Regions from separate parts of the Frankia sp. BMG5.60 genome, predicted to be linked through region 2. Evidence: predicted binding sites of a transcription regulator. Region 2 holds the regulator's gene; the other holds the start of a gene.
The links. The regulator LexA, encoded in region 2, represses DNA repair genes until DNA is damaged. The targets are predictions, from matches to a motif close to CGAACNNNNGTTCG.

Region 1 (4,358 bases), 1.1 Mb from region 2:
CGTTGGCGTGCCGCACGGCCGGCCTCAGCGGTGACTCACCTGGACCCGGCCGCCGCCGCCCGGCCCAGCCAGGCGACCCTCGACGCGCAGATCGCCCACCTGCGGCGCGAAGGCGAACGCGGCGCGTACGTCGCCGAGGTGGAGGCCGGCGAGGTGCTGTACTCCGCGCGGACGGCACTCGCCGACCTCCTGGGACCTGGGCTCGGCCCCGACGAGGTCACCTTTCACCATTCGGCCAGCACCGCCTTTGCCGCGCTGCTCACCGCGTGGCCCCTGCCTGCGGGCGCCAGAATCGGAGTTCTCCCGAGCGAGTACGGCTCCAACATGCTCGTGCTCGAGGCCCGGACGCGACAGGTTCCACTCGAGTTGATCGATCTGCCCGTCGACCCGCAGGGCGTGATCGACCTCGACGTCCTCGACAGAGTGGGGATATCCAGCCCCCTGGCAGCCCGTCCGCTCGCGCTCGACGAGCTGGATCTCGTCGTCTTTCCGCATGTCCCCAGCCAACGCGGCATCGTGCAGCCAGCTGTCGAGATCGGCAGGCGCTGCGCCGCCGCCGGGGTGCCGCTCGTCCTCGACGTCGCCCAGTCTCTCGGCCAGATCGGTGTCTCGGACGTCCACGCCAGCGCCTACGTGGGAACGTCACGCAAGTGGCTGTGCGGCCCGCGGGGCACCGGCTTCCTCGCTGTGCGGGGGGACCTGACCGAGCGCATCAACGTCGCAGTCCCGAGTCTGTACAGCATGGGGCGGGGCAAGGATGGCCGGCCGATTCCCCTGCCCGGCCTGGCCCGGCTGGGAATCGGTGAGGCCTCGATAGCCTCCCGGGTCGGTCTCGCCCAAGCGCTTTCCGAGCTGCTCGCCAGCGATCCCCCGCTCGTGTTCGCCCGCATCGCATACCTCGCCTCCCAGGGGCGACGCGTCCTGGACGGTGCCGGCGGTTGGCGGGTGCGCGAGCGGCCGGACTCGCCGACCGGCATCGTCACGCTGGAACCACCACCCGGCGTGGACCCCGTGGCGGTCCGTGATCGTCTCTACCGGCAGGATGCGATCCTCACCAGCGCCATCCCGCTCCAGCGAAGCCGTGATCTCGCGGGGCCGGTGCTGCGAGTGAGCGCCCACGTGTACAACGATCCGGTCGACTTCGAGCGGCTCGCCGCGGCACTCAGCCGCGCCCCTGGAACCTCCCCGTCGCGTACCTGAGACGGACCTGCCCGCCTCAGGCGGCACCCGGCGTGGCCTGCCCGGCGGGGGGCGTAACGTCCAGATAGGGCTCTGGCAGCACTCGGTAGGTCCGTCCCTCCGGACTGGTCCAGAGGAAGACGCCGGGCGTCGGCTGCTCGCACTTCCAGTCGGCGGCGGGGGGCTCGGCACGGCCGCGGGCGGCGGGCTCCGACGGCGGCCGGGCCGGTCCAGCACCGTCGGCGTGCCTGCGCCGGGTCCGGCGTCGACGGCGGCTCTCGGCGTGCTTGAGGTGGTGGTGCCGGGCGCAGACTGGACCGAGGTTCCGTTCCTCCGTACGGCCGCCTTCGGCGTGCGGTTTCGTATGGTCGATCTCGCAGTTGACCGCGGGCTTGCCGCAGCCTGGGAAGATGCAGTGGCGGTTCCTCGCACGCACGACCCGCGCAAGGCCGGGAGAGGGAAAACGCCGGTCCCCGACCTCGACGACCTGGCCGTCCTGCGGATCGGTAAGTATCCGCCGCCAGGTCGACTGCGAGTCGGCGGCGAGCTCACGGGCCAGCTCCGCCGGGATCGGGCCGTATCCGGCGAGCTCGCCCGGCTCGTCCGAGCGCCCCATCAGGGTGGTGATCGGCACCACGACCTGCACCTCGGGGCGAACGCTATGCCGATCAAGCCCCATCAACAGGTCATAGAGGACATCGGCCCGGCGCTCGTCCAGCGTGCGCCTCTCCTCCGGATCGGCACCCGCAAGGCGGGCAAACACATCGATTCGGTGGTACACCGCGACCATTCGCTCAGCGGAGAGCAGTGCCCGCAGCGTGCCCATGCCGTCCTCGCCGTCGGTGATCCGCACGCAGCGCCCCCGCACCGCATGGCGATGACGGCGATTCGCCCCCTGCGGATCGACCTTGAACACCCGGCGCCGCACCGCGGCGCGGAAAGCCGCATGGCTGGCCCGGCCTCCCTGCTCGAGGGCGGCCTGCTCGACCGCTCCGGCCTGCGCGGCGCTCAGCGCCGCGGTCTGGCGGGCGAGGCTCTCCACCCGCAGCAGGTCGACGTCGCCCTCGTGCAGGGCATGCAGACTCGCCGGCAGCCGGGTGCACACCTCGACCGCCAACATGAGCTTGCGGCTGCCGAGAGCGGGTGCGACTCCGAGCTCGGCCGCAAGCTCCTCGCCCGCGAACTCACTGAACCGCCGCTCGTCCGGCTCGCCTTCCAGGCGCGGACGGTGCTCGGCGAACCGTGCCCGCACGGCGAGCTGCTCTGCCTGCAGCCGCGCAATCTGGCGTTCGAGCCGGACATCGAAACGCAGACATTCGTCCGCACTCAGCTCGCCAACGACCCGATCGAACACGCGCATCGCACCGTGGCCGGGCGGGGTCTGCGCCTCGGCCTCCCCTTGACCGACGGCTGGCCGCCCCGCGTCACGGTCACCTGACTGCTCTGCTGGCATCGTCGCACCATCGCTTCCTCGACGACATGTGGACACCGCCCCACCCGGCTTCCGGTGGGATAGGGGAGCTCGCTCCAGTTTCGAACTCTTGTTCGATCGTACGCTATCGTCATCCGCATGAGAACGATCTCTCCGCCGCCGTGCCGACCCCAGGACGGACAACCCGCCTCGCTCCGGAGTCCCGCGCCAGCGGCTGCCCAGTCGCGAAGCAGACACGGCGGCCCTGGCCGCGTGCACGTACCGCCGCCCGCCCTTCTGAGAGGGTGCGACGATGTTCGGAGTGGTTCGCCCCTGCCGGCGCCAGTTGTCCGACGACCTGCACGCGGCGTGGATGTCACATCTCTGCGGGCTGTGCCTGACACTGCGCGACCATCACGGTCAGTGGGCCCGGTTAGCCACGAACGTGGACGCGGTTCTCGTGTCGGTGCTCGTCGCCGCGCAGGCCGGCGCGCCGGCAGAGCGCCGCAGGGCCAGGCCGTGTCCGTTCCGCGCGATGCGCCGGATCGAGGTGGCGGCATCCACCGAGGCGGGCCCGCGGCTGGCGGCCGCAGTGTCCCTCGCCGCCGGCGCGACCGCCGTAGGTGACCACATTGCGGACGGCGACGGTCTCCTGCGCCGCCGCCCTGCGGCCGCGATCGCGCAGCGGGTGGCCGACCGGGCCGTCGCAGCCGCCGGGCGCACCGGCTCCGGGGTCGGGCTCGGTGTCGCCCTGCTGGAACGCGCGGCGGCGGAGCAACGCGCCCGTGAGGGCGCCAGCGCGCGGGGCGGGGCGGCGCTGTTGGAGGCGCTGGCCCCGACCGAGAGCGCGGTTTCCGCCGTCCTGGCGCACACCGCCGTCGTGGCCGGGTGCGACGACAACCGCGCGCCCCTCGCGGCGGTGGGGCGACACTTCGGTCGCGTCGTCCATCTGCTCGACGCCGTCACCGATCAGACCGACGACGCCCGGTCGGGATCGTGGAACCCGCTGACGGCGACGGGAACCAGCCCGGCCGAGGCCCGCCGCCTGTGCGAGGACAGCCGGCGGGACCTGCGGCATGCGTTGGCCGAGGTTCGGTTCACCGACACGGTCGATGCCCGGCTTGCCCGTCTCCTCTTCGGCGACGGGCTCGGCCATGCCGTCGACCGGGCCTTCGCGTCCGCCGGGCCGCCGCCTGGGCCGGGGCGCCCCGGCCAGCGGCCGGACGGTCGTCCCGACGGCCGGCCGCCACACCGCCGGCGGACGGGCTCGGCCTGCCTGGTCACCGCTGGCATGTTCCTGACCTGCCAGATGTGCGGCGATTACACGTCGCCGATGGACGGGCGGCGAAAGGAGGGTCTGTGCAGCCGGTGCTGCGACTGCTGCGACTGCTGCGAGTCCTGCGGCGAGTGCGCGGAGTGCGACTGCGTCGGTTGCGACTGTAACTGCTGAGATATCCCGATGTTTCGACCTGGTTGCGCAAGGCGGAACCTGGTCGTGACGTCCGGTAGGGATCTGCTGAAATGGTGGACGTCGCGCGAGCGGAGTCCCCGACGCTCCTCGCGACCGGGGACGCCCCCACGTCCCCACTGGCGGGCACCGACGCCCGTACGGCCGTGTCGAGGTCTGTCATGGCCGCAAGTCCGGGAGAACGACTGGACCACCATGAACGCAGAGGACGACACGACGGTTTCCGACATCATCACGGTTGCGGCGGTCGACGATCATCCGATCGTGCTGCGCGGCCTCGCAGACCTGCTGCACGACGTC
Region 2 (4,358 bases):
CGTCGACGGTACGCGGCCCGGCGTACCGTGCGGGCGTCTGTCCCGTTCGGGGCGCCTGTCTCGTCCAAACGCCGGTCCCGTTCGGGGGCACCGGTCTCGTCCAGGTGCCCGTCCTGTCCAGGTGCCCGTCCGGTCCGGCGCGAAGGTCACGGTGTGCCAGCCCGGAAACCGTTCGCGATCGTCATGGCGGCGTGGGACCCTGGTGGGAGACGGGATGAATCCGCGAGGGAAGCGGTCGGCGCCCCGCGCCGACGCTTGCCCGCGGACCTCATCAGGTCGCCGGAACCCGCGAGCGTGACCTGGCCGGACGAAGCGGCGCGGAATCTCGCGGCAGCGAGCCGCGTTGAGAACGGATGGTATGACTCTTCCTGCCGACGCCCTGACGGCGTCCACTTTCGACAGATCCCTCATCGACCTCGCCGATTCGGATTCGGCGTACCTCTCGGGCTTCTATGACGATTCGGGGGACGGCTTCGACCTGGAGGAGCGCGCGGCACTGCGCCGCGTGCCCGGCCTGGCCACCGAGCTCGACGACGTCACCGAGGTCGAGTACCGCCAGTTGCGGCTGGAGCGGGTCGTCCTCATCGGCGTGTGGACGTCGGGTTCGCTGCGGTCGGCCGAGGCATCCATGGCGGAGCTCGCCGCCCTCGCGACCACGGCGGGTTCGGTCGTGCTGGACGCGCTCGTGCAGCGACGCGACCGGCCGGACGCCTCGACCTACGTCGGGTCCGGCAAGGCCCGCGAACTCGCCGAGGTCGTCACCGCGACCGGCGCGGACACGGTGATCTGCGACGGCGAGCTCACCCCGGGCCAGCTACGCCAGTTGGAGGAGGTCGTCAAGGTCAAGGTCATCGACCGGACCGCGCTCATCCTCGACATCTTCGCCCAGCACGCGACGTCTCGGGAGGGCAAGGCCCAGGTCGAGCTCGCCCAGCTCCAGTACATGCTGCCCCGCCTGCGCGGCTGGGGTGAGTCGATGTCCCGCGCCGCGGCCAGCGGCGGTGGGCGCGCGCCCATCGGTACTCGCGGACCTGGCGAGACGAAGATCGAGACAGACCGCCGACGGCTGCGCGCGCGGATGGCGCGTCTGCGCCGGGAGCTCGCCGGGATGGCAACCGTGCGGGAGACGAAGCGGTCGGCCCGCCGGCGCGGCGAGGTGCCCGCGGTGGCGATCGCCGGTTACACCAACGCCGGCAAGTCCTCGCTGCTCAACCGTCTCACCGGCGCCGGCGTCCTCGTCGAGGACGCGTTGTTCGCCACGCTGGATCCCACCGTGCGGCGCGCGACCCTGCCGGACGGCCGGGCGTTCACCCTCACCGACACGGTCGGGTTCGTCCGGCACCTCCCGCACCAGATCGTCGAGGCGTTCCGCTCGACCCTGGAGGAGGTCGCCGACGCGGACCTCATCCTGCACGTCGTCGACGGCTCCGCCCCCGACCCGGCCGCCCAGATCTCAGCCGTACGCGAGGTGCTCAACGACATCGACGCGGGCAACGTGACCGAGCTGATCGTCGTGAACAAGGTCGACGCCACCGAGTCGACCGTCCTCGCCGGCCTGCGCCAGCTCGCGCCCGACGCGGTCTTCGTCTCGGCGCGCACGGGGGAGGGGCTGACCGCGCTCGTCGACGCTCTGTGCGACCGAGTCCCCCACCCCGACGTGGAGATGAAGGTCCTCGTCCCCTACACGCGGGGCGATCTCGTCTCGCGGGTACACGCTCACGGCGAAGTGCTCGAGTTGGAGCACACGGCGGACGGCACCCGACTGCTCGCGAGGGTGTCGCCGTCGCTCGCCGCGGAACTGCACACCTTCCAGCCCTGACCCGTCCAGCCCTGATCCGCCGCGCCGGGACCGGCGCTGAGCTCGCCGTCGGCGCGGTCGGCGGAGCATACCCGCCCGGTCCACGGCAGCCGAATCGGCCGGCCGCCTCGCGCGGCCGGCCGTCCACGGTCAGACCCGGCGCAGCACGGCGACGATCCGCCCGAGGATCGTCGCCTCTTCGCCAGGGATGTCGCTGAACGTCGAGTTCTCCGGGTGCAGCCAGACCTTGCCGTCGCGGACCCGTAGCCGCTTGACCGTCGCCTCGCCGTCGATCATCGCGGCGACGATCTCACCGTTGTCCGCGACCGGCTGCTGGCGCACCACCACCCAGTCGCCGTCACAGATTGCCGCGTTGATCATCGATTCGCCGACGACCCGGAGCAGGAACAGGGTGCCCTCGCCGACGATCTCCTTCGGCAGCGGAAAGACGTCCTCGATCGCCTGCTCGGCCAGGATCGGCCCCCCGGCGGCGATCCGCCCGAGGACCGGCACGTAGGCCGCGGACCCCTCGCCGCTCGCGCCGGCCGGGGCCGCGGCGCCCGGGAACGTCGACACGACGGCCGCCGCGCCGGAGTCGGCCTTGCGCCGCGGCCGATCGGGGCTGAGCACCTCCATCGCCCGCGGACGGTTCGGGTCCCGGCGCAGGTAGCCCTTCTCTTCCAGCACCTTGAGCTGATGCGCCACGCTGCTCGTGCTGGTCAGCCCCACCGCCTCCCCGATCTCCCGCACGCTGGGCGGGTACCCGCGCCGTTCCACCTCGGCCCGGATGACCTCGAGCACCTTGCGCTGCCGGGGGGTCAGGCCGGCTGCGTCCGCGGGGTTTTCGGGAAAGGCCCGCACGTTGCCGCGGGCCCCGCCCCGGCGTGTACCCCTGCCTTGGCTGGTCATCGCCTACCGCTCTCCTCGTCGCCTACTCTGTCGCCGGTGGGCCGCCGCTCGGCCGCGCGCTGGACGTGCGCGCGGCTGTCGGCCTCGCCCGGCGAGACCGGCACCCCCCACGGCACCCGGCTGTCCGCGACCGGGGGAGACCGCCCGGTGCAAACCTGATCGTCTCGACGGTAACCGCCCGGTCGCGGAATCTCAAACGTCTGTTCGAGCGTGTCCCTTTCCCTGGCGGGACTCCGGTGTGACAATCGATCAGGAGTTCGATCGAACGGGAGTTCGTGGCGTCGACGACGTGGTCCGGGGCGCCTTGGGAGGAAGCCGTGCAAAGCGCGCACACCACACAGGTGGTCGATCTGGCGGCCGCCCGGGAGCGGGCGGTGCGCCGCGCCGGGGGATGGCCGGCGAGCGGTCCGGCGCGGATGCGGGTGGCCCTGCCGGCCGCCAGGGTCGGTGCCGGGAGGCCGGTTCCGAGGGCGTGCCCCTCGCACGCGCCGGTTCCCCGGGCGACGAGGTCCGAGGCGCAGAAGTCCCAGGCGTCGAAGTCTCAGGTGTCGAAGTCTCAGGTGTCGAGGTCTCAGGCGTCGAGGTCCGAGGCGCCGGGATCTCGGTCGCGGAGATCCCGGTCGCCGGGCCCGCCGCGGCGGCTTGCCCGCGGATCAGGATCCCGGCCGCCGGTGCGCCGCGCCGCCGGCGAGCCGCTGCCGCCGCTGCGGCTGACCCACCGCGGCCGGGTGGTCGTGGTCGCCGTCGTCGCGCTGGCGATCGCCGCGGTGCTGGTGGTCGTCCTGCCGCGCGCCTCGATCGCGTGGTCCGGCGAGCCGCCGCGGGGTCACCTGGTCCTCGCCGGGGAGACGCTGTGGGAGATCGCAGTCGCGCTCGATCCCGACGCCGACACCCGCGCCGTCGTGGATCGGCTGATGCGGATCAACCATCTCCCCTCGGTCGAGCTCACCCCCGGCCAGTTCCTGTTGCTGGGCTGACCCTCCGGTCGGCCGGTCCGCTCCGCCACCGTCCGGTCCCGATCGGCGCTCGGCGGCTCGCCGCCGTGACGGGCCGGTGCCCGGCGGCAGCGGGCGGGTGCGGCGCCCTCGCGCAGGGTTGTCGCGCCCCCGCGGGCTGATGTCCCGGTGTGACACGCGGGGGGTCGGTGTCCCCATCACTGGGGTTGTGCGCTAGGTTAGACACAACATCTGGTGCTTATGCGGGTGTAAGTCATCCACAGGTTGCGCACAGGCTTTCCACAGAGGTGCGGGCGGCCGTCCACAGGGGCGGCTCGGCCGGTGCGGAGGCGCGGGTCGGCTCGCTGTCCCGCCGCGCCAGGTGGCCGCGCCGGACCGGACGAAGGAGGCGTATCGCGTGCGATGCCCGTTCTGCCGGCATCCGGACAGCCGTGTCGTCGACAGCCGGGAGGCCGAGGAGGGCTCGGCGATTCGGCGGCGGCGATCCTGCCTGTCGTGCGGTCGCCGGTTCACCACCATGGAGGAGGCGTCGCTGCGGGTGCTCAAGCGCAGCGGCGTGGCGGAGCCGTTCAGTCGCGCGAAGGTGATCACCGGTGTGCGCAAGGCCTGCCAGGGCCGGCCGGTGCGCGACGACGATCTTGCTCTGCTGGCCCAGCGGGTTGAGGATGCCGTGCGCTCCTCGGGCTCGGCGGAGG

Region 1: AC5R91_RS30145 (HNH endonuclease signature motif containing protein) is a predicted target of LexA. The motif match lies at 2,714-2,727, and genes of this name have one in related genera.

Annotation. Positions count from the first base shown of each region.
Region 1 is NZ_CM182091.1:7,353,631-7,357,988, reverse strand. It holds gene AC5R91_RS30150 (aminotransferase class V-fold PLP-dependent enzyme) at 1-1,200, shown strand, start outside; gene AC5R91_RS30145 (HNH endonuclease signature motif containing protein) at 1,217-2,632, opposite strand; gene AC5R91_RS30140 (DUF5685 family protein) at 2,904-4,040, shown strand; gene AC5R91_RS30135 (response regulator transcription factor) at 4,254-4,358, shown strand, end outside.
Region 2 is NZ_CM182091.1:6,211,409-6,215,766, forward strand. It holds gene hflX (GTPase HflX) at 359-1,819, shown strand; gene lexA (transcriptional repressor LexA) at 1,949-2,707, opposite strand; gene AC5R91_RS25455 (LysM peptidoglycan-binding domain-containing protein) at 3,379-3,684, shown strand; gene nrdR (transcriptional regulator NrdR) at 4,061-4,358, shown strand, end outside.